DNA from 4 places in the Lysinibacillus sp. FSL K6-0057 genome. Region 1 is predicted to be linked to each of the others. Evidence: riboswitches for the same ligand, from Rfam matches in the RefSeq annotation. Region 1 holds a riboswitch; each other region holds the start of a gene.
What was found. Region 1 has a riboswitch for S-adenosylmethionine ahead of metK (methionine adenosyltransferase). Riboswitches for the same ligand answer to the same signal wherever they lie in the genome.
Positions count from the first base shown of each region.

Region 2: it holds a riboswitch for S-adenosylmethionine, as region 1 does, so the genes downstream of both, MHB40_RS08685 (YezD family protein) here and metK (methionine adenosyltransferase) in region 1, are expected to answer to the same signal.
Region 3: it holds a riboswitch for S-adenosylmethionine, as region 1 does, so the genes downstream of both, MHB40_RS19865 (methionine ABC transporter ATP-binding protein) here and metK (methionine adenosyltransferase) in region 1, are expected to answer to the same signal.
Region 4: it holds a riboswitch for S-adenosylmethionine, as region 1 does, so the genes downstream of both, MHB40_RS23725 (cyclase family protein) here and metK (methionine adenosyltransferase) in region 1, are expected to answer to the same signal.

Region 1 covers NZ_CP152047.1:3,839,075-3,847,041, forward strand. The annotation lists gene MHB40_RS18955 (alanine/glycine:cation symporter family protein) at 1-464, opposite strand, end outside; gene MHB40_RS18960 (alpha/beta hydrolase) at 592-1,398, opposite strand; gene MHB40_RS18965 (gamma carbonic anhydrase family protein) at 1,533-2,045, shown strand; gene metK (methionine adenosyltransferase) at 2,225-3,421, opposite strand; SAM riboswitch class I at 3,680-3,798, opposite strand; gene pckA (phosphoenolpyruvate carboxykinase (ATP)) at 4,188-5,774, shown strand; gene MHB40_RS18980 (prolyl oligopeptidase family serine peptidase) at 5,841-6,617, opposite strand; gene MHB40_RS18985 (NUDIX domain-containing protein) at 6,601-7,068, opposite strand; gene MHB40_RS18990 (IS3 family transposase) at 7,464-7,967, opposite strand, start outside.
Region 2 covers NZ_CP152047.1:1,836,485-1,844,451, forward strand. The annotation lists gene MHB40_RS08670 (DMT family transporter) at 1-133, opposite strand, end outside; gene MHB40_RS08675 (LysR family transcriptional regulator) at 268-1,149, shown strand; gene MHB40_RS08680 (phosphopantothenoylcysteine decarboxylase) at 1,221-1,892, shown strand; SAM riboswitch class I at 2,102-2,197, shown strand; gene MHB40_RS08685 (YezD family protein) at 2,232-2,423, shown strand; gene MHB40_RS08690 (flavin reductase family protein) at 2,514-2,999, opposite strand; gene MHB40_RS08695 (VOC family protein) at 3,149-3,934, shown strand; gene MHB40_RS08700 (amphi-Trp domain-containing protein) at 4,439-4,717, opposite strand; gene MHB40_RS08705 (cold-shock protein) at 4,863-5,063, opposite strand; gene MHB40_RS08710 (formate--tetrahydrofolate ligase) at 5,276-6,955, shown strand; gene MHB40_RS08715 (hydantoinase/oxoprolinase family protein) at 7,427-7,967, shown strand, end outside.
Region 3 covers NZ_CP152047.1:3,986,417-3,994,383, forward strand. The annotation lists gene MHB40_RS19860 (methionine ABC transporter permease) at 59-727, opposite strand; gene MHB40_RS19865 (methionine ABC transporter ATP-binding protein) at 717-1,745, opposite strand; SAM riboswitch class I at 1,828-1,931, opposite strand; gene MHB40_RS19870 (thioredoxin family protein) at 1,988-2,299, opposite strand; gene MHB40_RS19875 (hypothetical protein) at 2,313-2,654, opposite strand; gene gcvH (glycine cleavage system protein GcvH) at 2,745-3,125, opposite strand; gene MHB40_RS19885 (arsenate reductase family protein) at 3,206-3,562, opposite strand; gene MHB40_RS19890 (acyl-CoA dehydrogenase family protein) at 3,769-5,553, opposite strand; gene MHB40_RS19895 (acetyl-CoA C-acetyltransferase) at 5,680-6,852, opposite strand; gene MHB40_RS19900 (3-hydroxyacyl-CoA dehydrogenase/enoyl-CoA hydratase family protein) at 6,902-7,967, opposite strand, start outside.
Region 4 covers NZ_CP152047.1:4,742,606-4,750,572, reverse strand. The annotation lists gene MHB40_RS23760 (MATE family efflux transporter) at 1-1,195, opposite strand, end outside; gene MHB40_RS23755 (GNAT family N-acetyltransferase) at 1,182-1,649, opposite strand; gene MHB40_RS23750 (MerR family transcriptional regulator) at 1,736-2,566, shown strand; gene MHB40_RS23745 (hypothetical protein) at 2,659-3,012, opposite strand; gene MHB40_RS23740 (DUF2225 domain-containing protein) at 3,035-3,718, opposite strand; gene MHB40_RS23735 (Cof-type HAD-IIB family hydrolase) at 4,055-4,828, shown strand; gene MHB40_RS23730 (DedA family protein) at 4,900-5,496, shown strand; gene MHB40_RS23725 (cyclase family protein) at 5,527-6,264, opposite strand; SAM riboswitch class I at 6,354-6,460, opposite strand; gene MHB40_RS23720 (hypothetical protein) at 6,557-6,955, opposite strand; gene MHB40_RS23715 (helix-turn-helix domain-containing protein) at 7,082-7,967, opposite strand, start outside.

The DNA.
Region 1 (7,967 bases):
AAAACTAACATTGCAATTAAAGCAGCCACAGCAAAAATTACTGCAAACCATTTTTGGCCCATTCCTTTTTCTATGTAAAAGGCCGGTCCACCACGATATTCTGTATCTTTCTCTTCTTTATAGATTTGAGCTAATGTTGACTCTACATACGCAGTTGCCGCACCAATGAAAGCAATTGCCCACATCCAAAAGACAGCACCAGGTCCTCCCATTCCAATCGCTGTCGCAGTACCAGCAATATTACCTGTACCTACACGTCCTGATAATGCGATAGACATTGCTTGGAATGAAGAGATTCCCTTTTCCGATTTTTCCCCTTTAAACATTAAAACAAACATATCTTTGATGTGTCGTACTTGTAGGAACCTCGTGATGATTGAGAAAAATAACCCAATCAATAAAATACCGTAAATAAACCATGGTCCCCATAAAATCCCATTCAATTTCTCCACAATTACATCCATTTTACCCCTCCAATTTTGAAATACCTTACTTTAAGTCATTATAGTATTACACTTTTCAGAAAATTACAATATTATTTTCAAGTAACAATATTTAAGTAAGTAACCTAGTAAATGGAAGGGTATAAAACTATTTAATTATATAACCAATTCTTCGAAGAGCATTATTAATAAAATCACGTATATACATAAAAATCTCTTCACGCTCTCCCTCATGAAATAAATTATGATAACAATTTTCCCATTCTTTAAACTGAAATTCCGTAAATTCTTGTTGATGTAGCCAGTTTCGAGTTTGGCGTGTGTCCGTAATTTTATCTTTCTCAGCCGTCATAATGAGCATAGGCATATTTGGCATTTCACCTTTAGGCAGCATCACTAAATTTTTCATCATCTGCTGAAGCTCTCGATACCATTTCACAGAAACAACAGACATGAGCGGTACATCATCTTTCATTTCTTCTCTACCTTCAACATTACGCGTTAATTTCTCTAAAGTAATGTCATGTGTCAATTTGACATTGGCTGTTAATGCACTTAAACTCGTTAAAGCATTTGTTAATTTACCTGGTAATAGCTTTAGTTGCAACCAAGGTGATGTTAAAATAATACCCGCACATTCATATTGCCTCTTTTGCATTGTATGGAGAATTAATGTTGCGCCTAGCCCATGCCCTATTACAAAAGTTGGTAAATTATATGAAAAAGCATTCTCAATCAGATTTCTTGTATATTTATTGTACAATTTGAAGTCCTCATCATGGACACGGGCAAACCTTGCATCCACCCCATGATTCGGTAAATCTCCCATGACTATGTGGAAGCCTTCCAATCTTAATTTTTCTATCAGCCATGCGTACCAACGGTGATTTTCATAAGCACCATGAAGAATAGCAATCACAGCTTTTGCTTGTCCATCAGCTTCCCATTTCCACATTTACATAGTCCTCCTAAAAAATAATTACACTTTAATTATAGCGAAATAAATAGCACATTTTAATTTTATATTTCCATAAAGTTGCGTATTTGATACGATAATACTACATTATAGAAAGAAAAGAGGCGATTTTCATGATTTATCCATTTAAAGATAAAATGCCAAAGATCGATCCGTCCGTTTTCATTGCTGATTACGCAACTGTTACGGGCGATGTAACAATTGGTGCCGAAACAACCATTTGGTTTAATACGGTTATTCGTGGTGATGTTTCCTCAACGATTATTGGTAAACGTGTCAGTATCCAGGATCTTTGCTGCTTACACCAAAGCCCAAAGTATCCGCTCATTATTGAAGATGAGGTAACAGTTGGACACCAAGTCACTTTACATAGTTGTACAATTCGCAAAAATGCCTTAATTGGTATGGGTTCCATTATTTTAGACGGAGCTGAGATTGGAGAAGGTGCATTTATTGGAGCAGGAAGCCTAGTACCTCCTGGTAAAGTCATTCCTCCGAATAGTTTAGCATTAGGCCGTCCAGCAAAAGTTGTCCGTGAATTAAATGCAGAAGATAAAGAGGATATGGAACGCATCGTACGAGAATACGCAGAAAAAGGTCAATACTATAAATCGCTTCAGAAATAACTAACATACACAAAAAATCAATACTAACGAAAAAATCCCTCGCGTTTCCGTGTAACGAATTTGTTCACGAATCCTAGCGAGGCATTTTTTGTAAAAAAACAAAAGGGGCAATGTTGCCCCTTTTCTTATTAATACATTAGAATAATTTTCTAACGACTTCATTACTTTAGTTCAATAGTTTATAAACGTGCTTTTTCTCGTAGTGCATCTGCTTTATCAATTTGTTCCCATGGTACATTTAAATCTGTACGACCAAAATGTCCATACGCAGCCGTTTGTTTATAAATTGGACGACGTAAATCAAGCATTTTAATGATACCTGCTGGGCGTAAATCGAATAGCTCGCGTACCCATTCTACGATCTCACTTTCTTTCGCTTTACCTGTACCAAATGTATCTACCGCAATAGAAACAGGCTGAGCTACGCCAATTGCATAGGCAAGTTGTACTTCAGCACGTTCTGCTAAGCCCGCTGCTACGATATTTTTCGCTACATAACGTGCCGCATATGCCGCTGAACGGTCTACCTTTGTTGCATCCTTACCAGAGAATGCACCACCACCGTGACGTGCATAACCACCGTATGTATCAACAATGATTTTACGTCCTGTTAAACCAGCATCTCCTTTTGGCCCACCGATTACGAAACGGCCAGTTGGGTTGATGAAGTATTTCGTGTTAGCATCTAATAATTCACTTGGCACGACTGGAGCAATAACAAATTCTTTTAAATCCGCTTGAATTTGTTCAAGTGTTGCTTCTTCATCATGCTGTGTTGAAATAACAATTGTATCCACGCGAACGGGTACATTATTGTCATCATATTCAATCGTTACTTGCGTTTTCCCATCAGGACGTAAATAGGCAAGTTCACCTGATTTACGTACTTCTGTTAAACGGCGTGCTAATTTGTGTGCTAAGCTAATTGGTAATGGCATTAGCTCTGGTGTTTCATTACATGCATAGCCAAACATTAAGCCTTGGTCACCAGCACCTATTGCTTCAATATCCGCATCTGTCATAGAGCCTTCACGTGCCTCTAATGCTTGATCAACACCTTGTGCAATATCAGGTGATTGTTCACCAATCGCCACAAGCACCGCTAAGTTTTCAGCATCAAAGCCATATTTACCTCGTGTGTAGCCTATTTCTGCTACAGTGTCACGAACAATACCTTTAATATCTACGTAAGTAGAGGTAGTAATTTCTCCTGCTACTAATACTAACCCTGTTGTTACAGTTGTTTCACACGCTACACGTGCATTTGGATCTTCTGCTAAAATAGCATCTAAAATGGCATCCGAGATTTGGTCACAAATCTTATCTGGATGTCCTTCTGTTACACTCTCTGATGTAAACAGTCGACGGTTTGTCATTTGGTTTTCCTCCTAAATACTCTTACAATAAGTAGTTGTGTATGAATACGGTACTCATTACCCATGTCAAGTCCGCTCCTAAGGATTGAACTCTCAAGCCGTTACTGCTGCTTTTAACACGAGGATTTCGAAAGATCCGTCATTATAATAAGGAAAGAACTACATATACTTACCTTTACATTGATTTTTAACAATAAAAAAATCCTTTTCTCACGTTACTTTACATGAGGAAAGGAATAATGACTGCGTAACCTTTCACTCTTATCGTTCAAGGGATGTTCCCTTGCATCAGGTTGGCACCAACGCATGTCGTGAAATAGTTCATGCAGGTTGCCGGGTTTCACAGGGCCTGACCCTCCACCAGCTCGGGATAAGAGTATCCGTTCAATCTCATGTTACTGAAAAGGTCGAACGTTGTCAAATATTTTCTTATGTATTACTGTATAAAAAGGAAAGAACAGATTAAACAAAAACTTTTCATACTTGGATGATGATGTAAATAGAAGCAAATTAATCCCTACAACATACCTAGCTACTTGTGGTAACATATGTGTGGCTCAATTTTCGCGCCTAATTACTGTAGGATTGATGGTATTCTACTCGAAAAACATTATTTTTTGTCAGTTTATTGAAAAGTGATAAAAACTCTAAAATAATTTCTTAATTAGTATAGATTATTTAAGCAATTGTGTTATACTATTTTTGAAATTAAGAAAAAATCCCTCTAAATCAAGGGAATACTATAAAAAAGGATGGTATTTAATCGATGAATTCAGTAGAAATTGCAAACGAACTGAAGGAATTATTAAACGGCGGTAACATTAATGTTCAACTTTCAGTACCACAATTAGCAGAAAAAGCTACCTCTCGTGGTGAAGCAATGTTAACAGTAGATGGCGCAGTTCGTGCAGAAACTGGCAAATACACTGGTCGTTCACCTAAAGATAAATATACGGTAGAAGAAGAAAGCACAAAAGATCAAATTGACTGGGGTAAAGTCAACCAACCAATCTCCTCTGAAGTGTTCGATAACCTATACGTAAAAGTAATAAAATATTTAAAAGAACGTGACGAGTTATTCGTATTCAAAGGCTTTGCAGGTGCTGACAAAGATTCACAATTAAGCATTCAAGTCATTAATGAATACGCTTGGCACAATCTTTTTGCTCATCAATTATTTATCCGTCCAACAGCAGATGAATTAGCTTCTCATGTTGCCGACTTCACTGTCATCTCAGCTCCTAACTTTAAAGCAGATCCTGCGGTTGATGGTACTGCTTCTGAAACATTCATCATCGTATCACTTGAAAAGAAAATTATCTTAATTGGTGGTACTGAATATGCTGGTGAAATGAAAAAATCTATCTTCGGTATCATGAACTACTTATTACCACAACAAGGTATTCTTTCCATGCACTGCTCAGCAAACGTTGGTGAAGCTGGCGATGTGGCATTATTCTTCGGTCTATCTGGTACTGGTAAAACGACATTATCAGCTGATCCAGATCGTAAGCTAATCGGTGACGATGAACATGGTTGGTCTGCTAATGGTGTGTTCAACATTGAAGGTGGTTGCTATGCAAAAACAATCAACCTTTCTGCTGAAAAAGAACCAGAAATCTACAATGCAATCCGCTTCGGCTCTGTTTTAGAAAACGTAGCTGTTGATCCAGAAACTCGTATTTGTGACTATGATGATGGTTCACTAACAGAAAATACACGTGTAGCTTATCCAATCCAATACATCGAAAATATTGTTGATCCTTCTGTTGCAGGTCATCCAAAAACAATCATCTTCCTAACAGCTGATGCATTTGGCGTGTTACCTCCAATCAGTAAATTAACAAAAGAGCAAGCAATGTATCACTTCCTAAGCGGTTTCACTTCTAAACTTGCTGGAACTGAACGTGGTGTTACTGAGCCAGAACCAGTATTCTCTACTTGCTTCGGTTCACCATTCCTTCCACTTCCTGCAACAGTATACGCAGAAATGTTAGGACAAAAAATTGACGAGCACGGCGCACAAGTATTCCTAGTGAACACTGGTTGGACTGGTGGCGAATATGGTACAGGTAGCCGTATGAAACTTTCTTACACACGTACAATGGTACGTGCAGCAATCGATGGTAAATTAGCAGGTGTTGAAACGACACAAGATGCTGTGTTTGGTTTACACATTCCAACAGCGGTTGAAGGTGTACCTTCAGAAGTGTTAAACCCTCGTGAAGCTTGGGCAGATAAAGCTGCATACGATGCAAAAGCTGCTGAGCTTGCAGGCTTATTCAACGAAAACTTCAAGAAATTCTCAAACGTTTCTGAAGCTATCACTACACTTGGTGGCCCATTAAAATAACGACTAAATAAAAGACAAAGGGAACAAATTATTCGTTCCCTTTGTCTTTTTGTTTTCTTCTATGCTTTATTGTTGTTTCATCCACTTGCAAAGAGCACGAACAGTTTCACGATTTTTTGCTGGTGGATATTGATGTGCGTAGTTAAGATCATACCACGTTTCGAATGATTTATTTGCATCCTCTAAAAAAAATGCCAACTGTCTGGCATGTTCTATATCCACATTTTCATCACGATAGCCATGAATGATCAGTACAGGAGCTGTTATCTGCTCTATCTCAAATAGTGGCGTTCGCGCATCATACGCTTCTGGGACACGATTCGGTGTTCCTCCAATAATGCGTTTCATCATCCTTCGCATATCTGTGCGTTCCCAATAAGTGGCCGTTGCATCCGAAACACCTGCCCATGTGACAACCGAGGTAATATCTTTTCTTAAAATGGCTGTCCAAAGAGCCATAATTCCCCCACGAGAAAAGCCAAAAACATGGATATTGTCATTACAGTATTGCTTGAGTACATCTACGGCATAGACAGCATCATAACGATCTGCCCCTGCAAACTCGTCGCGACCCTCTCCACCACGATTTCCACGATAGTATGGGGCAAAGACGATAAAGCCCTGCGCCGCAAATTGAGCAATACGAGAGGGTCTTACCATTCCAATGCTTTGCATGCCACCTCTTAAATATAAAAAGCCATCATATGTACCTTCTGTCTTTGGTTCCGCTAATAATCCTTTTATACGTAAGCCCTGTGATAGATAGGTTATTTCTGTTAGTCGTATGGCTGGATTGGGTGAGGGATAGGCACGTTTTTCCACAATTTCACCCTTGTATGTCACGGTCTTTCAACTCCTCCAGCATTTTCTTCATTCCCTCATCCTTCATATGAAAACTCAAGTTAGGATGCTGGGTAAATTCTTCATCTGTTAACCAAAGCATGCCTGACGTTTCTAAATCAAATTCGATGTCCTCTTGCGCTAAAAATTGTGCAGTGAAAACGGTTTTACAAAAAACGATTTCATCATGCACTGCATACTCTGCGAACCATTGAAGATTTTTCACATGAACACCCGTTTCTTCAAAAACTTCTCGAATCGCCGCCTCCTCTAATGTTTCGCCTTCTTCTAATTTCCCCCCTGGTACTTCTACACCACGTCGTTTATGAACCGTACATAACCATTTATTTTCATGCTTTAAAAGGACAAGGACGTGTTTAGGTTCTACTTTAAATTCGCCTCTTGTAAAACTCAAATCTACTTGTAGGCCATGTAAATCTGTAAATGTTAACATCTCTTCAACCTCACGTTCTTTCTTGTTGCAAAACAAAAGTTACTCTCTTCTTCATTACTTCTATATTTATGGACAGAATTTAATCATCATTCCTATTCCTATTCCTATTCCTATTCCTATTCCTATTCCTATCTATAATAACTATAGTGTAATTCTACAAAGACAAGCAACTCTAAACTACAGTCTGGTAAAGCATGTAAAAAAGCGTGCTTCCTAGGAAGACACGCTTTTCCATAGTGTTGAAAAACAAAACAGTCGATTGAAAGGTAGAAATGGATTTCCGTTGCAGGCTACTTGCTTTCCTGTGGGCGAGCGCCGAGCTGCTTCCTCTGCTACCGCTCCGTGCAGGGGCTCACCTGTCTCGCTATGATCTGACCCCAAAAATATAAACTTTTTTACGAAGCTTTTCGATACTCAACGGGACTTTTTCCGTTGAGTTTTCTTTTAATCCGCTCATGATTGTAATAGTAAATATACTCTGCTAATGCTTTTGTAAATTCTACATAGTTTTTAAACGTAGTTGTGTACAGAAATTCTGATTTCAGAATACCAAAAAAGCTTTCTATCACGGCATTATCTAAACAATTTCCTTTCCGTGACATACTTTGCTTGATTTCATGTGTTGCCAATAACGCTTTAAAACGTGGTATTTGATATAACCATCCTTGATCAGAATGAATGATTAAGCCACTCTTTTTCGATAACTTTGTATACATAAACGCCTTTTTAAAAGACTGTTGAACTAACTCAAAATTAGGTGATTTTGATACCTCATATCCAACGATCTCTCGATTGAATAAATCTAATACAGCCGATACGTAGATTTTTTGACCGTTTATTTTAAACTCTGTGACATCGGTTACCCATTTCTGATTGGGTGCAGAGGCTTCAAAATCACG
Region 2 (7,967 bases), 2.0 Mb from region 1:
CGATGATACAACGCAATGCCACCACATTATAAACTGCCAATGTTTCTAGCCCCATGACCATAAAGGTATAAGAGAGCCCCCAAAACATTGTGACAATAACCATCAATACATTTGCTTTTCCTTGGATACTCATTATGTTCACCTACCATCTGTGTACTAAAACAGTTTTTATACTAAAAATTACTATATATCTTGTATTGTGATTAGTAAAACGAATGTTTATAATGAATAGGATTAAAAAAATTCATGTATATAGAGGGATTGCGGATGAGCTTAGTTAAATACGAGATTTTAACAAAGGTGGCAGAGGTGGCAAGCTTTACAAAAGCAGCTGATGCACTAGGGTTAACACAGTCTGCTGTGAGTCATGCCGTGTCAAGTTTAGAAAAAGAATTTGGCTTTGCTCTCATTCATCGAAGTCGTGTAGGTGTAACATTAACAAGTGAGGGACAAACGATGCTAAGGGCAATGCGTCAGGTTTTGGATGCGCAGGAATTATTACAGCAGGAAGCAGCTCATATTCTTGGCGTGACACGTGGTAAGGTTCGAATTGGTGTAATTTCAAGTATTTCTTCGAATTGGATGCCAGAAATTGTTCGGATTATGGATAATCAATTTCCAGGAATACAGGTGGAGTTACGAGAGGGAGATTACTATGAAATTGAACAATGGCTTTTAAGTGGTGAAGTAGAAGTCGGGTTCTTGAATGGTCAAAAGTCAGAGCAATATCAATTTACTGAGTTACAACAAGACCCATTATTATGTATTGTTTCGGATAAAAGTCCCTTATTTGATAAGACAGAAATTGATATCGTAGACCTAGAGGATATGCCATTTATTATGACTTCCTATAAAGGGACAAATGATGTCAAGGTGCTATTAGAGCAATATCATATAAAGCCGAATATTCGCTTTGAGCTTTCTGAGGAGGTAGGGATTCTTTCTATGATTTCACATCATTTAGGGATTAGTATTTTACCCCAATTGGTTATTCAAAATTTACCACCAACATTGAAAGCGATTCCATTAAAGCAAGGTGGCTACCGCACCATTGGGATTGCTATGAAACACCATGCTTCACCCGTTACAAAGAAATTTGCAGAGATTTTAAGCGCTTGGTTAAATGAACAAAACAGCTCCCTACGATAGTCGCTATTGAAGCATATCCTTACATTACGTTAAAATAGTATTTGTATATATTTCAGAAAATAGGTGAGTGTATGGGGACATTACAAGGCAAAACCGTACTCATTACAAGTGGGGGAACACTTGAAAAATGGGATCGTGTACGAGGGCATACGAATTTATCAAAAGGCACAATGGGCTGTTATTTAGCAGAGGCGGCGCTGGCTGCTGGCGCTAACGTAGTATATATGCATGGTTACTTTGCACAGCTCCCAGAAAACCACAACAAAATGACATTGATAAAATTTGAAGGCATAGAGGATTTAGGACAAAAGGTGTGTCATGCTGTCCAACAACAAGTCGATATCGTCATTATGGCTGCTGCTGGCTCTGATTGGGTCATTGACAAGGTGTATGATCAATCAGGTAATTTAATGGAGGAGGCGGGGAAAATGCCTTCCGACGAACCACCTATTATTCATTTTAAAAAGGCGCCAAAAGTGTTAGGACAAATCAAGGGCTGGCAACCAAAGGTAACATTAGTAGGCTTTAAGCTCGAAGCGACGGATGATGAGGAGTTCTTGCTAGCTCGCGCAAGACTGCGTATGGAAACAGCCAATGCTCAATTTATGGTAGCAAATAGCTCCCAGTCTTTATACGGAGGGGACGAGCCTCATTGGATCGTGCCTGCTGAAGGCCAACCAATCAAGGTGATGGGGAAGCAACAGACCGCACAAGCTTTAATGGCCTGTTTACAAGAACAATAAAATCAAGAACTGTGCAGAGGCTATATTTCTGTGCAGTTTTTTTCTTTGCTTCTGTGGTTAGATATACTGACATAGCATACAATACGGTAGGATTATGTGTGAATAGTCTATAAAATTCTCACATTGCATAGTATTCAACTAGGTTTTCTAATATTTTGTATTGACATTCCTATAGCAGAATTATAGAATTATTTTCAAGAAACGCAGTACTCTTATCAAGAGAGGTGGAGGGACTTGGCCCAATGAAGCCTCGGCAACCGAAAAACAGGTGCCAAATCCAACAGATGGTGTCTGAGAGATAGGAGGGGCTATCAATCAGTTTGATGCGTTGGCCTCTTTATGATCAATAAGGATAAAAAAGAAGGGGTGTATCGTATGGCTCAGTCGGTAAAAGTAGATGATAAGAAATTAGAGGCAATTGCGAAGGCGATTCAAAATCTTGAATTTGGTGAAGTGCATATTACGATTCAAGATGGTGTGATTGTGCAAATTAATAGGCTTGAAAAGCAGAGATTTCCGCAGAAAAAATAACAATGATTTCAGTAGAACTTATGTCAAACGGCCACCTATAAGCATGAAGGATTTCCTTTGCTTACAAGTGGCCCTTTTTTTGTGTAAAGGCTAGCTATAAAAGCTTTTTGGTATAGGACCGATATGACGGCGATGATAAAGTAAAGGCTCTTTTTGAGCATTTGTAATGTCTATTACCTGCCCAATAAAAATGGTATGGTCGCCAGCATCAATTTGCTGAAACGTTTTACATTGTAAATTAGCTGCTGTATCATGTAAAATCGGTAGTCCAAAAGAGGAAGTTGACCACTGTGCTTGTGCAAAGCGATCAGGGATTTTACTTGCAAATAGTGTACATAAATGTTCTTGATCACTCGCTAAAATATTGACCGCAAAATTTGGCGCAGCCGTAAAATAAGGATGGAGCTGAGATTTTTTATCGAGTGACCACAAAATAAGGAGCGGGTCGATTGAAACAGATGCAAAGGAATTGACGGTTAAGCCAATAGGTTTTGTGTCATGACATGTCGTGACAACTGTTACGCCTGTAGGATAATTACCTAATGCTAATTTAAAAGCAGCTACTAAATCTGTCATTCAAATCACCTCTTTATGAAATTAGTGAACGGAGTTTGTAGGTAAACGAAACTTTTTTTCATATCCTACTAGTAACTCCTTTTCTTGAGTAAATTTTAAACCAATCAAACATACAGGTAAAGGTAATGGGGAAAGAAAGGGGAATGGCCATGACTTTATATTTTGATCATCTGGTTCATCAAGTGGAATCACCAGAAAATATAAAGGTTTTCTTCAATAAACGAAATGTCCATACAGTGAATGGTGGGCAGCACACGATGTGGGGGACTTATAATACGTTAAGCTACTTTGGCTTAAGCTATATTGAACAAATTGCTATCTATGATCGTGATTTATTTGAGCAAGCGGCACAATACCCATATTCCCTACATTATACGTTTAAACGTGATCAAGAGCGCCAGGGATTTTCTCGAATTGCCCTGCGCACAAAAAATATTGAGGAAGAGGGTCGGCGCTTGCGAGCATTAGGCTATGAAGTATATGGGCCAGATGCATGTAGCCGAACAAGACCAGATGGCACTGTTGTAGAATGGAAGCTACTGCATTTTGGCAAGCCAGATCTTCCAATCGATTTTCCATTTTTGATTGAATGGGCGGAGGAAGATGAAGAGCGTTTGGCTCAACTAAAGGCAAGTGGTGCCATTGATGTAAAACAGGCTATAACGATGGAATCCATCCAATTCTATGTCAAGGACATGCAGGCAACCGTTCAGCTGTGGCAAGAGGCGTTGCAGCTACCAGAGCCTGTGCAATATGAGCAGTATATGTCACTACAGCTACCGAATATGCGTTTAGATTTCTATAAGGAAGAGAGCGCAGTAGCCATGACACTCGGTCATGTCAAAGAAGGGCCATTTGGCGTGACATTAAAAGATCCAAAACGTACAAAGGAAACGTTAGTTTGCCCAGGCGCTTTTTATTGGATAAATCGATAATGAGAAAAATCCACTTCAACAGAGAAGTGGGTTTTTACATGTTGCTGAACTAGAAGAAAAAGACTTTTTCATAAGGCGAGAGGTTGATTTCCGTTCCGCCAGCGTCCTTTCCAGGGGGCGTCCGATGAGCCGCTTCACTCACTTCCGTTCGCTCCAGGGTCTCTTCTGTGACGCTAAATCCCCTAGGAGTGACGCTGGCTCCACTCCAATCAACTTGCTACAAAAGTTGACTTTATTAATCTTTCATCATTTCCATAGTGTAAAGTAATTAGTCACGACAACCACTAATAAGTGAAAACCCTTCATTTGTATTTGTAAATACCTTTACTAAAACGATAACCCTTTTGTGGATTAGAGTGGAAGGCTTTTTGATTAGTAAAACCGGCGAAACCATACACGGAGAGTCGGCGTCAAGCAAGTAGCCTGCAACGGAATTCTATTTTCACCTTCCTATTCGATAGAAAAATCCACTTCAACAGAGAAGTGGATTTTCGTTGCCTATTATTATTCTATCGTCATTTTTTTCGGTAATTCTGTACCTGTATACCAATCAAATTCAATTTCAAATGAATGCTTGTCGCCCTTTTTTGTATAGGAGTATTCGATTTTGAGCTGCTCACTAGGGCTAACAACAGTTGGCTCTGTGCCTTGAACAAAAGTGAATTCACCATTTTCTTTAAGCTTCTTTGCAATCGTTTCTAGTGTTGCCGCAAATTCTGCTACACTTTGTCGTTCTTTATGCTTCAAAATAACTTCTGTCATTGGTTTATTTTGTTTTTGCATCGAAATCCCTCCTTACTTATTGTTACTTCTATTATAACATGGAAGGGTCACTAAGCTTTTATAACAACACAAAAAGCGGATGAAGGAAACGATCCTTTTCCTAATCCGCTGCTAATCTGGAACTACACGGATAGCCCCATTCTGCTTATAGTTTTACAACATTTGATGCTTGGGGTCCACGATTGCCTTCCACAACATCAAATGAAACCTTTTGACCTTCTTCAAGTGTACGGAAGCCTTCCTCCTGGATGCCCGTAAAATGAACAAATACATCTTCGCCATCATCACATTCAATAAAGCCATAACCCTTTTCATTATTGAACCACTTTACGATCCCCTGTTGCATAAGCATTCGCCTCCAATGCGCTTGAATGTAAAATAAAGTTAACTAAGTCGTGCTATATTGAGAAAATGTGAAAAAATTGCATTTTCTCTTAGAACATACAGGAATTGAACAAAGTTGTCAATCGATTGTCGAAATGCTCGTATATCTGGCTTTCTTTTTTTTCACAATTAAGACTATAATGGAAATGAACAACATAGAAAGTAGGATGCCAAATGACAACGAAAAATCAACCATTATCAGATTTAGAAATCGCTAGTCAAGCAGTGATCAAACCTATTACGGAAATTGCCAATGCTGCGGGTATTCCAGACGATGCCCTTGAGCAGTATGGACGCTACAAAGCAAAGATCGATCCATTAAAAATTACAGCTCAGGGCGAGGATGCAAAGGTTGTATTAGTCTCAGCCATTAGTCCAACCCCAGCAGGTGAAGGGAAGTCGACGGTAACGGTAGGACTGGCAGATGCCCTTCATAAATTAGATAAGAAAGTGATGGTTGCTTTACGTGAACCATCATTGGGTCCCGTAATGGGCGTAAAAGGTGGAGCAACTGGCGGTGGCTACGCACAGGTAGTACCGATGGAGGATATCAATTTACATTTCACTGGTGACCTTCATGCGATTACAACAGCTAACAATGCTTTATCTGCATTCATTGATAATCATATCCATCAAGGGAATGCATTAAACATTGATCCACGCCGTATTATTTGGAAGCGTGTAATGGACTTAAATGATCGTGCCCTTCGTAAGGTAGTGGTGGGATTAGGTGGTCCTGTTCAAGGCATGCCGCGCGAGGACGGCTTTGATATTACGGTTGCCTCTGAAATTATGGCGGTATTCTGTTTAGCAACAAGTATTGAGGATTTACGCGAGCGCATTGCAAGTATCGTGATTGGCTATACTTTTGAGCGTGAGCCTGTCTTTGTGCGTGATTTACAGGTAGAGGGTGCCTTAACACTATTATTAAAAGATGCCTTTAAGCCAAACTTAGTTCAAACATTAGAGGGAACACCTGCCATTATCCATGGTGGTCCATTTGCGAATATTGCCCATGGCTGTAACTCCATTATGGCGACACAAACAGCTCGTAAGCTAGCTGATATTGTGGTGACAGAAGCGGGCTTCGGCTCTGATTTAGGTGCTGAAAAATTCATGAACATTAAAGCACGTAAAGCTGGCTTTAAACCAAGTGCGGTAGTTATCGTAGCGACAATTCGTGCATTAAAAATGCATGGTGGTGTACCGAAAACAGCGCTTGTAGGTGAAAATGTGGAAGCACTTCTACAAGGAATTGAAAACTTAGCTAAACATGTTGATACAGTTCGTACATTTGGCGTTGAACCAATTATTGCCTTAAATCGTTTTATCACGGACACAGAGGCTGAGCTAGAAGCTGTTCTGAACTGGTGTCAGGAAAATCATGTTCGTATTGCTCGTACAAATGTCTGGGAAGAAGGCGGTAAAGGTGGTCTAGCCCTAGCTGAGCAAGTACTAGCTGTGCTAGAGGAAGAAAACAACTTCTCTCCTTTATACGACGTAACAGAATCGATTGAAGAAAAAGTACGTACGATTGTGCAAAAGGTATATGGCGGGAAAGATGTACAATTTACAGACCAAGCTAAAAAACAAATTGCCCAAATCGAAAAATTCGGCTGGGACTCTCTTCCGGTTTGTATGGCGAAAACACAGTACTCTTTATCAGATCAACCAAGTTTACTTGGTCGTCCAGAAGGCTTTACCATCACAATTCGTGAAGTTATTCCAAAGCTTGGTGCAGGCTTCTTAGTGTGCCTAACTGGCGATATTATGACAATGCCAGGACTTCCAAAAGCACCTGCTGCCCTACGTATGAATGTCGATAATGAAGGACATGCGGTAGGATTGTTCTAAATGTATGTTGAAAGCTGCCCAAGTTAAATGGGCAGCTTTTTTTATCGATAATGGAGAAACCTGGTTCCTAGATGCTCGCTGCATTGTCTGGAAGTGACCTAACTCATCGTCTATCTACAATGCAAACATGGGATAAATGTGAAATTTTAGTTGATTCCTTCACCCGCTACATGAGTAAAAATTCATAAAAATTAATTTTTTTTAAAAGATTTTAAGATTCTAGTGAAAACTAGGATCTTTTTTATGTTGTAGAAAAAATACGAGAACTTTCCTTATATAAATGTGTTTGGTATTTTTTATTAATAGTTCTCTGATTTTGGAAAGAAAGAGCGGATTTTTACAACGAAGGACAATTGTCAAATGAATTTTTATTTAAAAAATACATTGAATTTTCTTTTTCTTTTAAATATAATTTATTTAATTCTAATTCGGAACACTGTACCGATAATAGGAACACGGAGGGATGAAGTCTTGAAAATCGCAACAGATATTGGCGGTACTTTTACCGACCTAGTTTTCACAGATGAAAAAGGAAATCTTCATTTTGATAAGGGCCATACGACACCTGGTCATTTTGAGGATGGCATATTAAATGTATTAGGACGACATGTAACAGAAGATTCTTTAATTGAATCATTTATTCATGGATCGACGGTTATCATCAATACATTAACGGAAAGAAAAGGGGGCGTAGTCGGGTTAATTACAACAAAAGGCTTCCGTGACATCATAGAAATTGCTCGTGGAAATCGACCAGACTTATATAACTTTAAATATAAAAAGCCAGAACCATTTGTAGAGCGTTATTTACGACAAGAAATTGATGAGCGAATCGATTTTAAAGGAAATATTATGAAAGCGCTTAATACCAAGGAAGTTGGCGATATCGTTCATAAATTTAAGGAATTGGGTGTTGAGGCGATAGCCATTTCCTTAATACATGGCTATAAAAATCCAATTCATGAACAACAGTTAAAAGAAGCCATTTTGAAAATTTGGCCTGAAGTGTATA
Region 3 (7,967 bases), 150 kb from region 1:
CCTTTTATTTGTTTAAAATATGTTAGCGGTAAGAACCGGAATAACCTCAATTTTCTTTCTAGCGTTTATCAATTCTCTCAGTAAATAAATCACCAATCCATTGAATAATAAATACGACTACTAAGATCAAAATAGTTGCCATTAATGTCACATCTTGGCGATTTCGTTGGAAGCCGTCTAGGAACGCTAGGTTACCAAGACCACCTGCACCGATAATTCCAGCCATCGCAGTATAACCTACAAGGGCAACAGCCGTTACAGTGATACCAGAAATTAAAGCTGGTAATGATTCAGGGATCAATACTTTCCAAATAATTGTAGAAGTTTTTGCCCCCATTGAACGGGCTGCTTCTATAACACCTTTATCAATTTCGCGTAACGCAATTAATACCATACGAGCATAAAATGGTGCTGCACCGATAATTAATGCTGGCAACGCCGCATTAGCTCCTCGAATTGTACCAAGTAAAAACTTCGTAAATGGAATTAATAAAATAATTAATACGATAAATGGAATGGAGCGGAATATATTAACGAGTGATCCTGTTAAAAAGCTAACGATTTTATTTGCCCATAACTGATTGGGACTAGTTAAAAATAGAATGATACCAATGGCTAACCCAAGAATAAATGTCACAACTGTAGAAATAGCTGTCATATACAATGTTTCATATGTAGCTTGCCACATATTTTCCCAGTCTACATTCGGAAAGAGATTAGTTAGCATTTGCAATCACCTCCGTTTGTACTTCGACTGTATTTAAATAACGAAGGGCTTCAGCCACGTTTGTCTTCGAGCCATCAATTTGCACAATCAGTGTACCGTATGCACCATTTTTTGTTTGTGAAATATTACCATGAACAATACTTACCTCTACATCAAATTGTTTCACAAGATGTGAGATAACAGGTTGTTCTGTTTTTTCACCAACAAAAATCAGTTTGACAAGTTGTCCAGTTGGATAGTTTGCTTTGATTTGTGCCACCGTATCCTGTGTTTCCTTTGTGTCTGTAATTTGAGATACAAACTTTTTGGTAATGGCCGCTTGTGGTGCTTGGAAGACTTGTAATACCTCACCACGTTCCACAATTTCGCCTGCCTCCATCACCGCTACACGATGACAAATTTTGCGGATGACATGCATTTCGTGTGTAATCAGGACGATTGTTAAGCCTAAGCGTTCATTTATATCAACGAGTAAATCGAGAATGGCATCCGTCGTTTCAGGATCGAGTGCCGATGTCGCCTCATCACATAGTAAAACTTCTGGATTATTCGCTAATGCACGGGCAATCCCTACACGTTGCTTTTGTCCACCAGAAAGCTGGGATGGATATGCCTTATCACGTCCTTCTAGGCCTACAAGTGCAATTAATTCCTTTACACGTGCTTCACGTTGAGCCTTTGGAAAACCAGCGATTTCTAAAGGGAAAGCAATATTTTCAGCCACTGTTCTCGACCAAAGTAAATTGAAATGCTGGAAAATCATACTTACCTTTTGTCTAGCTGCTCGAAGCTTTTGCCCTTTTATCGATGAAAATTCTTGATTGTTCACCGTTACTGTTCCTGTTGTCGGTTTCTCTAAACCGTTTAATAAACGAATCATGGTACTTTTACCAGCGCCACTATAGCCGATAATGCCAAAAATTTCACCTTTATTGATGGTAAGGTTGACGTCTTTGACTGCCGTTAATTCGCCATTTGCTGTTTTGTATTTCTTTGTAATATTTTGAAGCTGGATCATAGCGAATACTCCTTTTCTCATATAGAAAACCCCTTCACTCACAGACAAGTAGAAGGGGTCACGTATTATACGTTAAACCGTTCTCTCATCTTTCAAAGAAAAATCTTTGGGTGATTTGGCACCTTTTCACATTGTGATGGTTGCCGGGCTTCATAGGGCACTTCCCTCCGCCACTCTTCATAAGAGTTCGATATATTTAATGTTTTAGTAATATATTTGATACTTTACCACGCTAGTAAAGTTCAGTCAATTGATTTTTTTAACAATTCATATAAAAATGGTACGGATTGAAAAGCATAAATCTTTTCTGTCACTTTTTCGCCATCACTGATGAGTAGACATGGAACACTTTCAATTTGATGCTCATAGGCTATGTGTTCCAAAAAATTGATATTCGCTTTGCCAATTTGTAGCTGTGGCAGTAATTGTTCAATAATGGACATCATTTTGGATGCCACTGCGCACGTTCCACACATTGGTGTATATAAATAAAATGCAGCTGTCTCTCCCGACTGTTGGGCCGCTGCCCACTGCTCTGTTGACCATTCTTCCATTTTTCACGCAACCTTACAAAATATATTCATTATGGATTGAGAAATGTGCACGCAGTAAAATCATTGCTAACACTTTTCTTGGTGTTGTCTCTACTTCCTTGTACGTTGGCATTGTACGAAGGTGCTCAGCTTCTGGATAATGTCTGTCCATTAATGCACGTAGCTTATCACCAGAAGTATCTGCATCAAAAAAAGTAAATAGCTCACAGCCCTCGTAGGGATCAAGTAGTTCTTCTAATTGATGCACACCAATTGTGCCGTTCGTACATAGTATTGTAACATTCTCATTTAAAATAGGCTCAATTTGTAGCTTATCTGAGCGTCCTTCTACTATCAAGCATTTTCCCTCGAACATTACGCCACCTCCATTTAGAGATCCCACTTATAAGTCATTATATAACAAAAAACGCCGGTAGTTTCCGACGTTTTTTGATTATGGCTTGTCTTATTCAGCGATCATTTCTTCGTATTGCTCTGCTGTCATTAGTTTCTCAATTTCTGATGCATCAGCAGGCTCAACAACGATCATCCATGCTTTTTCATATGGTGATTCATTAACGAATTCTGGGCTATCTTCTAAATCTGCATTTACTTCAACTACAGTACCTGAGATTGGTGCGTATAATTCAGAAACAGTTTTTACTGATTCTACGCTACCGAATGGATCATCTGTTTTGATTTCGTCGCCAACTTGTGGAAGCTCAACGAATACGATATCTCCTAATTCAGATTGTGCGAAGTGAGTAATACCAATACGTACTTTTCCATCTTCTACTTTTACCCATTCATGTTCTTCAGAGTATCGTAAGTCTTTAGGTGTGCTCATGCAAAAAACCCCTCCATAAATATGTAATATATTCACTTTCAGTTTGCCATACTTCTCCTATAAATACAAGGTTAAATACGTTATTTCCAAGCTTGCTCAAAATCTGCTTCTTTAAAACCTAAAGTAACTTTTTTTCCATCTGTGACGATGGGACGTTTAATTAACATACCGTCGGAAGCAAGTAGCTCAAGCTGTTCATCCTCAGTCATTTCCCCTAACTTGTCTTTTAAGCCAAGCTCACGATATTTCATACCAGAAGTATTAAAAAACTTCTTCAAAGGCTGTCCACTAGCTTGCCAAATAGCTGTTAATTCTTCCTTAGTTGGCGGTTGCTCTGCGATATGTACCTCTTCATAGGAAACCTCATGCTCATTTAACCACTTCTGTGCCTTTTTACATGTTGTACATTTCGGATAATGGAAAAATTGAATCGTCATTACAATGCTCCTCTTCTGTCTTTTTCTGTAGTATACCATCATCGTTGTTTTCAATGGTGAACTTCACTCTTTTTTGTAAGTTTATCCATCAGTTTCACATTTTTATCCGTCTCTTTTACGATTCTATCCACCAATTTTGCACTTCTATCCATCGCATATAAAAAACCTAGCTATCTTTTGCAGATAGCTAGGCTAGGTGTGCGCTATTAAACAATATATTTTTCAGCATCAATTAGTTTAACTGAAGCCTCACGCTTCTTCGCAATTAAATTGTATGGATTATTGCGCGTTAGCTTACGCAGTGCAGATAATGTCATACGGGCTGCATCGCCATCTGCTGAAGCAAGAATTGTATCTTTTGCTTCTTTTTCGATTTCTGCGAATGCTTCTTGGCAGAAGATTTGTGTGTATAGCAATTTTTGATGAGCTTTTTCAGCGCCGTCACGAGCAATTGCCTTTTCTGTACGTAAGACAGCTGATTCCATCGCAAATAATTGGTTAGCGATATTGGCAATGTTCACCAATACTTCTTGCTCTTGATCAAGTTTTGCGCCAAAGCGTTGTGCTGCTAAGCCTGCAGCTAATACCGCAATCTTCTTCGCATTTTTCACTAAATATTTTTCTTGCGCTAGCGGCTCTGTACCGATATCTTCTGGCATTAGCATGAGCAGCTCTTGCTGTAAACTTTGAGCAACTTGTAATAGAGGAAGCTCACCTTTTAGTGCCTTTTTCATAAATGTACCAGGTACTATCATGCGGTTAATTTCGTTTGTGCCTTCAAAAATTCGATTAATACGAGAATCACGGTAAATACGCTCTACCTCATACTCAGCCATAAAGCCATAACCGCCATGAAGTTGTACTGCTTCATCTGCAATATAGTCTAATGTTTCTGAACCGAATACTTTGGCAATCGAGCATTCAATAGCATATTCAGCAATTGCACCTGCAATCACTTTTCCTTGCTTTTGCTCTTCTAGGCTTAATTGGCTTAAGCGATCTTCAAATAGACCAACAGTACGATAGTTTAATGATTCTGAAGCATACAATTGAGAAGCCATTGTTGATAATTTCTCTTTTGTCAGATTGAAATCAGAAAGCTTTGTTTTAAATTGCTGACGTTGGTTTGTATACTGAATAGCTAACTCCAATGCACGTTTAGATCCACCAATTGTGCCCACGCCAAGTTTATAACGACCAATGTTTAAAATATTGAACGCAATGACATGACCACGACCAATTTCACCTAATAGATTTTCTACAGGTACTTCCGCATCTTCTAATACTAATGTACGAGTAGATGATGATTTAATCCCCATTTTCTTCTCTTCTGGGCCTACTGAAACACCAGTGTATGCTCGTTCTACGATAAATGCAGAAAATTTATCGCCATCAATTTTTGCGTAAACAACAAATACATCAGCAAAGCCTGCATTCGTAATCCATTGCTTTTCACCATTTAAAATATAATGTGTGCCAGCTTCATTTAATTTCGCAGTCGTTTTTGCACCTAAAGCATCAGAACCTGAGCCTGGCTCTGTTAATGCATAAGCAGCGATTAATTCACCTGAAGCAAGCTTAGGTAAATATTTTTTCTTTTGATCATCATTACCGAATAGAACAATTGGTAATGACCCAATACCAACATGGGCACCATGTGTGATAGAGAAACCACCTGCAACAGACATTTTTTCAGCGATTAAAGCTGAAGAAACTTTGTCTAATCCAAGCCCTTCGTATTCTTCAGGTACATCTGCTCCAAGTAAGCCTAATTCGCCTGCACTTTTTAGGAGACGCACTGAATGCTCAAATTCATGGTGCTCTAAATTTTCAACTACTGGTAAGACTTCATTTGCCACATATTCCTCTGTTGTTTTAGCAATCATTTTATGCTCGTCAGTGAAATCTTCCGGTGTAAATACACGATCTAATTCCACATCTTCAATAAGAAATCCGCCGCCTTTAATGAAATCAGTTGTTTTTTCAGTCATGATAAATTCCTCCCAATATATCGTTTTGTTAGTTGATTCCCCTAATGATCATGTATAGAAAAGCTTGATGTATACAATGTTCGGAGGCAACCGTAAACAGTACACCTCAAGCTGATCTAGCTAAAATTATAAAATTTCAAATACGCCAGCAGCGCCCATACCGCCACCAATACACATTGTCACGACGCCATATTTTTTACCTTGACGCTTTAATTCATGAATCAGCTTTAATGTTAAAATAGCTCCCGTTGCGCCTAGTGGATGACCTAATGCAATCGCTCCACCATTGACATTGACTTTATCTTGGTCGATGCCTAAATGACGTACAACCTCTAGTGACTGTGAAGCAAATGCTTCATTGATTTCCCATAAATCAATATCATCGATGGATAAACCTGCAATTTCCAATGCTTTTGGCACTGCCACGATAGGGCCGATGCCCATTACTTCAGGAGGTACACCACCAACTGCAAAGCCTAGGAATTTTGCCATTGGTGTCAGTCCCTGCTTGTCAGCTTCTTCACGATCCATTACTAGTACGGCTGCTGCACCATCAGAAGTTTGGGAGGCATTACCAGCTGTTACACTGCCTTTTACATGGAAAGCTGGACGCAGTTTTGCTAAACCTTCAACTGATGTACCTGGACGTACACCTTCATCCATACTAAATGTGAATTTTTTTACTTGTGGTTTATTGTTATCGTCTACGTAATGCTGTTCCACTTCGATTGGTACAATTTCATCATTGAATTTACCTTCTTTAATCGCCTTTTCAGCAAGCGCGTGTGAGCGAACAGCAAAAGCATCTTGATCTTCACGACTAACATTGTATTGACGAGCTACTTCCTCAGCTGTATGCCCCATGCCCATATAGTATTGTGGAGCCGTTTCCGCTAAAGTCGGATTTAAACGTGGTGTATTCCCCACCATCGGCACCATACTCATGGATTCTACACCACCAGCAAGAATGGCCTTTGAGTGTCCTAGCATGATTCGCTCTGCTGCATAGGCAATCGCCTGTAAACCTGATGAACAAAATCTATTAATCGTCAGGGCAGGCGTTGTATCTGGTAATCCAGCAAGTGCACCAATACTACGTGCCACATTCATCCCTTGCTCTGCTTCTGGCATCGCACAGCCTAAAATTAAATCATCAATCGGCCCTTCATAGCCTGCTCTTTTCAATGTTTCTTTGACTACGACAGCACCAAAATCATCTGGTCTTACTGTTGCTAAAGAACCTTTTTTTGCTTTTCCAATTGGAGTTCGTGCTCCTGCTACAATAACGGCTTCACGCATCGTATTAATCCCCCTTTGTTTCATGTGCAAGATTGATCTATTTCGTCAATTAGTTACGAAGTGGTTTACCTTTTAACAGCATGTGTTGCATTCTTTGCTGTGAAAGCGGATTAGCAACAAGGCTAAGGAATGCCTCACGCTCTAAGTTCAATAAATATTGTTCATCGACTAAAGTGCCATACGGAACCTTACCACCTGCAATAACATAGGCTAATTTTTTAGCAATTTTTAAATCATGTTCGCTAATAAAGCCTGACTCAAACATCCCTTGCGCACCGATGAGTAATGTTCCATAGCCTGATGCACCGACCACTGGCACTTTTGTTGGTACAGGTGGTTGATAGCCTGCTTCGTAAAGCGCTAATGCCGCCTGCTTCGCATCATATAATTGATGATCTGGATTAACTGAAATACCATCCGCAAAGTTTAGGAAATTATTTTCACGTGCTTCCTCACCAGATGTTGAAACCTTCGCCATCGCAATTGTTTCAAATACTTTATTAGCAATATGTTGATAGTCTACCTCTACGCCATTTGGTAAGCCCTTTAGGAATTTTTGATAGAGCGCTTTATTTCCGCCGCCGCCTGGAATTAACCCAACCCCAACTTCCACTAAGCCCATATATGTTTCCATCGTTGCTTGAATATGTGCAGCCGGTAAGCAAACCTCTGCCCCTCCACCTAATGTCATGGCAAACGGTGCTGCTACAACAGGCTTACGTGAATATTTAATTTTTTGCATAGCATCTTGGAATGCCTTAATTACGAAATCTAGTTCAAAAATATTATCATCCTGTGCTTCTACTAAAATCATTCCTAGATTTGCGCCAACACAGAAGTTTTTCCCCTGATTACCGATGACTAAGCCCTTATAGTTAGCCTCTACCTCATCTACCGCAAAGTTAATCATTTGAATAATATCTAGACCGATTGCATTGGATTGTGAATGGAACTCAAGTAATGCAATTCCATCCCCTAAATCTATTAAACTAGCACCTGTGTTTGATTTAATCACACCATGCTTTTTCTTATAACGTTTTAAATTAATCTCTTTTTCATTGACTGGTACTTTGACATATTGTGAACCATTATAATAAGCTAAGTCGCCATCTAAT
Region 4 (7,967 bases), 900 kb from region 1:
ATAAAATAATACTACGTAGTAACATAATTGTTGTGGCAATACGAATTTTTTCAATGGATTGAAAGAATTCTGCGAACACCATGTTGATTCCTAAAAATACATAGCCAATGGCGAAATGCACAAAGCCTTGTGCTGCCATACTGCGAATTTCAAATGAGCTATCTCCGAATAAAGCCATTAATTGTGAAGGGAAAAGAAGAGCTATAAGGGCAGTCGTTAACCCTAAAATAAATGCAGTAGCTAAGGCGATTTTTAGTAAAGCTGTTAATCTTTCTAGCAACCTTGCCCCGTGGTGATAGCTAACTAATGGTTGTAGGGCCATACCAACCCCAAGAAAAATAGTTAGCAAGACAGTATGGATATAATTGACCATTGCATAGGCTGTAACGCCATTTGCACCTAGATAATGTAAAAAGGTAACGTTATACAAAATAATAATAACAGCAACAGAAGCTTCAACAATAAAGCTAGGTAAACCTACAGCAAACATTTTTTTTAGATCTGATAGATTAAAAAAGGAAGTGACAAACTTTAACTCAGCTTGTGGACGGAAAAAATGAAGACATAGCACAGATGTACCTATAATTGTAGCTATTGCTGTTGCTAAGGCACAGCCAGTCACACCATAATCTAGTACGAAGATAAAAACATAATTTAAGAGTATATTCAAAACAGACGTTGTAATTAAGCCCAGCATAGCTAACTTTGGGTTGCCATCATTTCGAATAAAAATACTTAAAAGATTTTCAATCGTGTAAAACACCCCAAAGAGCAAAATAACATGTAAATACTCCTGCACATAAGGATAGGTATCATCACTCGCCCCAAATATATAAGAAATGTCCTTTAAATTTAACGCGAGGAATCCAATAATCGTGATGACAACCACTAGCATTGTAGAGAACGACAGTGTAAATAGTTGATGAGCACGTTGCTTATTGCCCTCTCCTAAAGAAATCGAGAAAAGGGTAGCCCCTCCCATACCAATCCATAGAGAAATCGAAAGCAAAATGGAGAAAATAGGAACGGCTATATTCACTCCAGCTAAAGCTGTAGGTCCCACGCCATGACTAACGAAAATGCCATCTACCAAAATATTGATGGACATCAAAAGCATCCCGATCATTGCGGGGAATAAGTATGATAAAAATAATGGTTTCAGTGGTCTTGTTTCAATTGGATTAATGGTTGTCATAAGCATGCACCTCCAAAACCATTACTTTTTCCCCTTTATCATCTAGCTCACCATTAAATATAAAACCGAATTGTTTATACAACTGGACAGCTACAGCATTATTGTCATAAACACTTAAATATATCTGAAGACAGTTGAACTTTACTGTTAAATATTGAATAAGCTGCTGTAAAAAATGTTTTCCCAAACCTTGTCCTTGGTATTGTTCTGCAATTAGATAGCGATCAAGCCATACGCGTTGACTGTAATCATTATGAGGGAATATGCCATACATAGCGAAGCCTATAGCGGTGTTATCTTTATACAGACCTAAAGGTGTAAAACGTCGATCCATTTCCGCCTCTGCTAAGCATTGGTCTGTAGATTCAATAAAATGTTGCTGATTGTCAGCGATGCGTAATGCTAAAATTTCTTTCTTGTTAAAAGCTGTAATGTCACGAATCTCCGTGAACATAATGTCAAAACCTTTCTATTTTTATTTTGAATAGGTACAATCTAAAGTATATAGTAACTATATAGTCAAGGGAGGAAACTCAAAAAATGCTTAATAAAAATGTAAAATATTTTACAACTGGAGAATTTGCTAAATTATGTAAGGTAAATAAACAGACACTTATTTATTATGATCAAATTGGTTTATTATCTCCCATCATGAAGGATAGTAAGGATTATAGGTATTATTCACTTGCTCAATATGATTTTTTCGGTGTTATTGAATTATTAAAGGCAGTGGGGATGTCTTTAAAGGATATTCAGCAGTATATGGCAGAGAAATCACCTGAAAATTTTTTAGAATTGATGCATCAACAAAAAGAGCATGTTGCGAAGAAACGTAGAGAACTAGAAATGATTGAGAATATTATTGATGTCAAAATCAAAACGACAGAGGAAGCACTGCATCTAAATTTTAAGGACATTACGATTGAGTACTTTCCTGAAGATACATTATATTTGAGTAAAAATATCGAGAATTCTACAGAAGAGCAGTTTGTGAAGGCTGTATCTGACTTTATTGAGGAATTGGATCGCTCTCAATTAGATACGGGGTATCCCATTGGAGGGATAACAAGAAGAGAGCAAGTGTTAGCTGGAAATTACGATAACTATAGTTATTTATATATTGAGCAACCTCATCCAAGAGAAGGGCATCCTTATTTTAAGGCGATAGAGGGTGAATTTGTGATTGGTTATCATGTTGGCCCCTCTTCAAAACTTGGTGAGACCTACACACGGTTATTTAATGTCATGCATGAAAAGGGTTATGAGCTAGGCCAATATGTATACGAGGAATACATTTATGATGCCGTAATGAAAAATAGAGAAAACGAGTATGTAACCAAAATTATGATGGAAGTAAAAAAAGTGAAATAATTCACAGGGACTTAAAGTTTAGGAAATTTGGTAGTAATAAAAAAACATCTCCGTTTGTGAAGGGAACTAGCACAAATGGAGATGTTCGAATGCTATTTATAGTGATACGTACTTGCCCTTACATGGTTACGTTGAATTTGGTTAAACCACGCATGATCCTTTTCTTCTTGTTTTAATGTACCAACAATGGAGGAAGAGCAACTTACGCAAATTTTAGCTTGTGTAATCTGCCCACATCGTTCGCAAGGGGCTCCTAGATTAGGGAAAATGGAGTTCTTTAATTTCCCTGCTTTTACCCATTTGTAGAGCAATTCGGATGATACGCCTGTTAAAGCGACAACTTCATCGTTTGTTAAGTAGCGATTATTTTTTCTTAATAAAAAATGATGTAACTCTGAAAATATATCCTCTTCTCTCACGTCAATTTTCTTTTGAAATAGCAACATAACTAATCATCTCCTCGTCCCATTAATTAATGATTTCATTAATTGTTATAGGTTGTTCATCATATTTATAATTTTCCCAACGATTACGTGCAAGCTTGCGATATTTCGCCGAAACATTTCGATCAGCGATTAAGCGTGAAAATCCTTTTTTAGCTTCAGGGATATCACCAAGTCGAAGGCTTAATTCAGCATGTAAAAACTGAATTCTCTCTCCACCTTCTTGATTTGAGGCAAAGGATTTACTATAAAAGTCTCTAGCTGCAAAAAGGTAGCGCTTTTCGGATTCTTCGTCATTTTTTAATCGATAGAGCCAAGCAATTTTTAGAGCGAAATTCGCCATTAAAAGAGCTTCCTCCATTGATGCACGGGATACTAAATAGGCGAGCTTAAAACTGATAATGGCATCATCAATTGTACGTTCCTGACAGATATCCATAGGTTTCTGGAGCTCTTTAATGTATAGTTCATCAATGAGTAGCATGAAAGGTCCATATGTCCGTGTCATAGATTTATGATAGGCATAGCCACAATGTGGACACACGGCAACTTCATACAGCAAAGGGTTTAGGCCATCATAAACAGGCATGAAATCCGTTTGTTCTTCGATAATTTTATATCGATTAGGGCGAACTTTATATGTTGTAAACTGCTTTTTGCAAAATTTACAATCTACACTACTTTCATAGTAGTAAATGTTAAATGCCATAAGAATCAACTCCTTTGCGTGCTCTAGAATTTTATTTCTTTTGTTCTATTTATACGTAAGAATTTATCGTTCAATGTATTTAAGTGATTATCTTTTATTTTAACAATTTTGAGTTCTTTGGTATACTCCTTTAGAATTATTAAAATAAAAATATTCATGGATTTATTAGTTAAATATTATTATAAATACGCTTGTAATAGTTTTTATCGGTGTTGCGAATGGAAGTTATATAGTTTGCTGAAAGTTTGTCAAAATACTTTCACATATTTCATGGAAAAGAAATAATAAACTTGATTCTTGTGGTTCTAAATTACTATTTATGTAGGGGGACTCAAAATGAAATATAACATCGTGTTTTTTGATGTAGACGGCACATTAATTAATTATGAGGATGGCTGTGTGGAAGAAAGTACAAAACAGGCTATTCAGCTATTGCAAGACAAGGGAATCCATCTTGTAGCGGCTACCGGAAGACCTTTATCCATGTGCTCTGAGTTAAAAGAGCTGGGGATTGAAACCTTTATTACAGCAAATGGAGCCTATGTGAAACATAAGGATCTTGTCATACATAAAACACCCATTGCTAAAGATATTGTCCAAAATGTACAGGCTTTTGCGCAGGAACAACAGCATAGCCTAACATTTTTTACAGAGCAACTGTCCATGAATAGCATACAAAGTCCAGTAGCTTTAAGAGCGATGCAAGAAACTTTATCTTTACGGGATTTTCCACTTGTAAATGAAACAATTGTAGATGAAGAGGTTTTTCTCATGTGTCTATATGCAGATGAGCTGGCTGAAAAAAGATATGCTAGCCAATTTTCGAATATATTTTTGCAGCGATGGCATCCTTATATTGTGAATGTATTACAGCAGGATGTTTCGAAGTCATTAGCTATTAAAGCGGTACTGGATTATTTTAACATTAGCCCTGAGAATGCCATTGCCTTTGGCGATGGGGATAATGATATTGACATGTTAGAGTATGTAGGGTTAGGGATTGCCATGGGAAATGGTAGCACAGCTCTAAAAAGTGCTGCCAATTTTGTTACAAAGAAATCTACTGATGGCGGTGTCAATTTTGCTTTACGTCAACTTCAAGTCATTTAGAGTGCTGAGGTTAGACTGTCATGAAACTTATATAGCAGGTCGATTTTAATAAATTTTAGGTGGGATGATTTATGGCACAACACGTGCAGTCTCTAATTGAACATTACGGATACTTTGGGATTATCGTAATTCTAATTGGAGGCATTGTTGGGTTGCCACTTCCTGATGAGGTCTTTTTAACTTATGTAGGCTATAGTGTTTACCGAGAAAGCCTTGAACACATTCCTGCCTTAGTCAGTGCAATGATTGGTGCAGTTGGAGGCATTACTTTAAGCTACTATATCGGTTATCGTTTTGGCTTACCGTTATTGCAGAAATATGGCCCTAAAATTCATATTACAGAGCAAAAAATTGATTTTACGAAAAAGATGTTTACAAAAATTGGACCTACCTTATTATTAATTGGCTATTTTATTCCTGGGGTACGTCATTTGACAGCATATATTGCAGCTATTAATAATTATCCTTATAGGAAGTTTGCGCTTTTTGCCTATACAGGTGCATTTATTTGGACGTTCACATTTATATCATTAGGAAAGATGCTTGGGGAGAAATGGCGATTTGTTGGATACTATTTAACCCATTATAGTATCTATCTCATCCTATTGTTTATTCTAGGAATGCTTATTGCTTACTTTTTATTCAAAAAAAGAAATGGACAAAAATAAAAGTCGGTATACGCTATACCGACTTTTATGTTATGGCAAAATAGCAAATGAGCGCACAGGGAAGCCTGATGCTTTTTCTGGCTTAGGTACGATATTGAAGATGATAGCACCCTTCGCAGGTAGCTTGTCCAAATTAGTCATTAACTCAATTTGATAGGTGTCTTGTTCAAGCACGAAATATTCGCCATCTAGCTTGCCATTTTTACGAAAATCAGCGGCAGAGTCCGTATCGAATGTTTCATGACCAATTGCGCTTACCTTGCGTTCTTTTAGTAAAAACTGTAAAGCCTCTAAACCCCAGCCAGGGATGTGGTTATGTCCTTCTGCATCCTTATTACTGAATGCCTCCTTATCTGGCCAGCGCTTACTCCAATCTGTACGTAATGCTACAAATGTTCCTGCTTCAATTTCTCCATGCTGGGCTTCAAAATCACGAATATCTTCAACACTTAATGAAAAGTCATGGTTGCTAGCAGCCTCTTGTGATTTATTAATGACGACAAGGGGAAGAACGAGTTCTTTTAGTTCTAATTCTTCTAAGTACCGAGTGTCTCGTACAAAATGAATAGGTGGGTCGATATGTGTGCCATATTGACCAGGGAACGTAAATTGTTGGGCAAAAAAACCATCCTCATGAGAGAATAATGTTTCAAATTTAGCGTCCTCAAACATAAAAAAATGTGGTGAATTAGGGCCGAATGTATGTGTTAAATCAACCCATTGTTTTGATTTTAATAATTGCAAAGCTTGTAAAAGTTCATTAGACATCAATTTCCCTGCTTTCTGTTGAAATTAGTGGTAAATAAAAGGAGTCCCCTTATAGAAGAGGACTCCTGCATTAACAACGGTAGTTCTTCTTCTCATCTTCAAGGCGGATCATTTTGCCAATTGGAATTAGCACCATACTGTTGAGCTGGTTGCTGAGACTTCATCGGGCCAATCCCTCCGTCTCTCTTGATAAGAAAAGTGATATAAGAATTTTCAGAAATAACAATACAAATACTTTAGCATAGTTTTTTATAGTTTACAAGTTCACTAGGGATACAAGGTTAAAGTTTTTTCACCAATTTAAATTTAAGGTTACTCCACAACAATCATGATCAATAAGACGTATTCTAAAACTATCTGGTGTATAGTTTGCTTCAAATTTCATCGTGATGCCTGTTGATGTGATTAATCTATCAACCTCTGTTTTATTTGAAAGCTGTGCAGCATTCATTAGATCATGTGCAAATTGTTGGGAGCTATCAATTTTATCCGTAAGTAATTGAGCTTGCTGCATCATCGCCTTTATCCGTGTAGCTGAAATTTTCAATTTATGTGTGTCGACAGGTGGAAAGGGATTAGTGGTCGGCATTGCTAAATGTTGAGGAATAGGTCTTACGGCAAGCTGATGGACGGATGGCGACGTTGGATAATGATAGGGATGAACAAAGTACGGATAAGGATTGTAATACAATGTAATTCCTCCTATCCTATAGCTGATATCTTATCTTATGTAGCCAAATGGCTTTCGGTGTTACTTTCAGTATCAAGTTTGTCCTAAAACATTGAAAAAGGAAGCTATAGTGGGCTTCCTTTTTGTTTAGCCTAGGATATTCAAGACATCATCAATTTTTTTACTATGTGATAAAATGCCATAATTCATCCATGTTAAAAAGTCTACTTCATAGACACATTTACTTTTAACTGCGGCTAGGTTTTTCCAAGTGGGCGTTTTTAAAATAGCACGTTCCTCATTTTCATAAATAGAATGTTGTTTATCAAATGTAATAAACAAGTGATCTGCGTCTAATTGCAGCAATTGATCAAACGTCAGTTGTGCTTTACGTTGATTGTGCGGAATACTCCATACCAGTGGATGTGGCATTAAACCTAAGTCACGATATAAAATGGGCCCCGTATAGCCACATTCAGGACCAGCGTATAGGGTAATGCCAATGGCTGAAATACGGAGAAATGCCACACTTTGCCCATAAACGGATTTGCTAAGAATTTCTTTTGCTTGCTGTACCTTATCCTCATATTGTAGGACCACGTCTTGCATCAAGGAGGTCTTTCCTGTTAAATCAGCAATTTTAAATAAAGTAGATTGCCAGTTCTCACCAGGATGTGAGATATGGCAGACAGGAGCTACCTCATTTAAATGATGAAAGGATTCCCAACGCTCCACACCAGAATCTAGCATAATTAAAGTTGGTTTATAGTGAAGAAGTCGATCCATTTCTCTATTTTGTACATCAATATCTGGCACTTCTTGGAGACCTAAATAGTCTTGTTTTCCCCATTTTGAATGACTGAATTGAGCAATTGGCGTAATCCCAAGGGCGACAAAGAAATCTTCTAAAAATGGTGCAAATACACGTAGATTGCTGCTTTGATTTCTTCGATATTGCCCTGGAGAGATGCCGACCTGTTCTTTAAAACGACGATTGAAATAATACTCATTATTAAATCCGACAGACTGACTA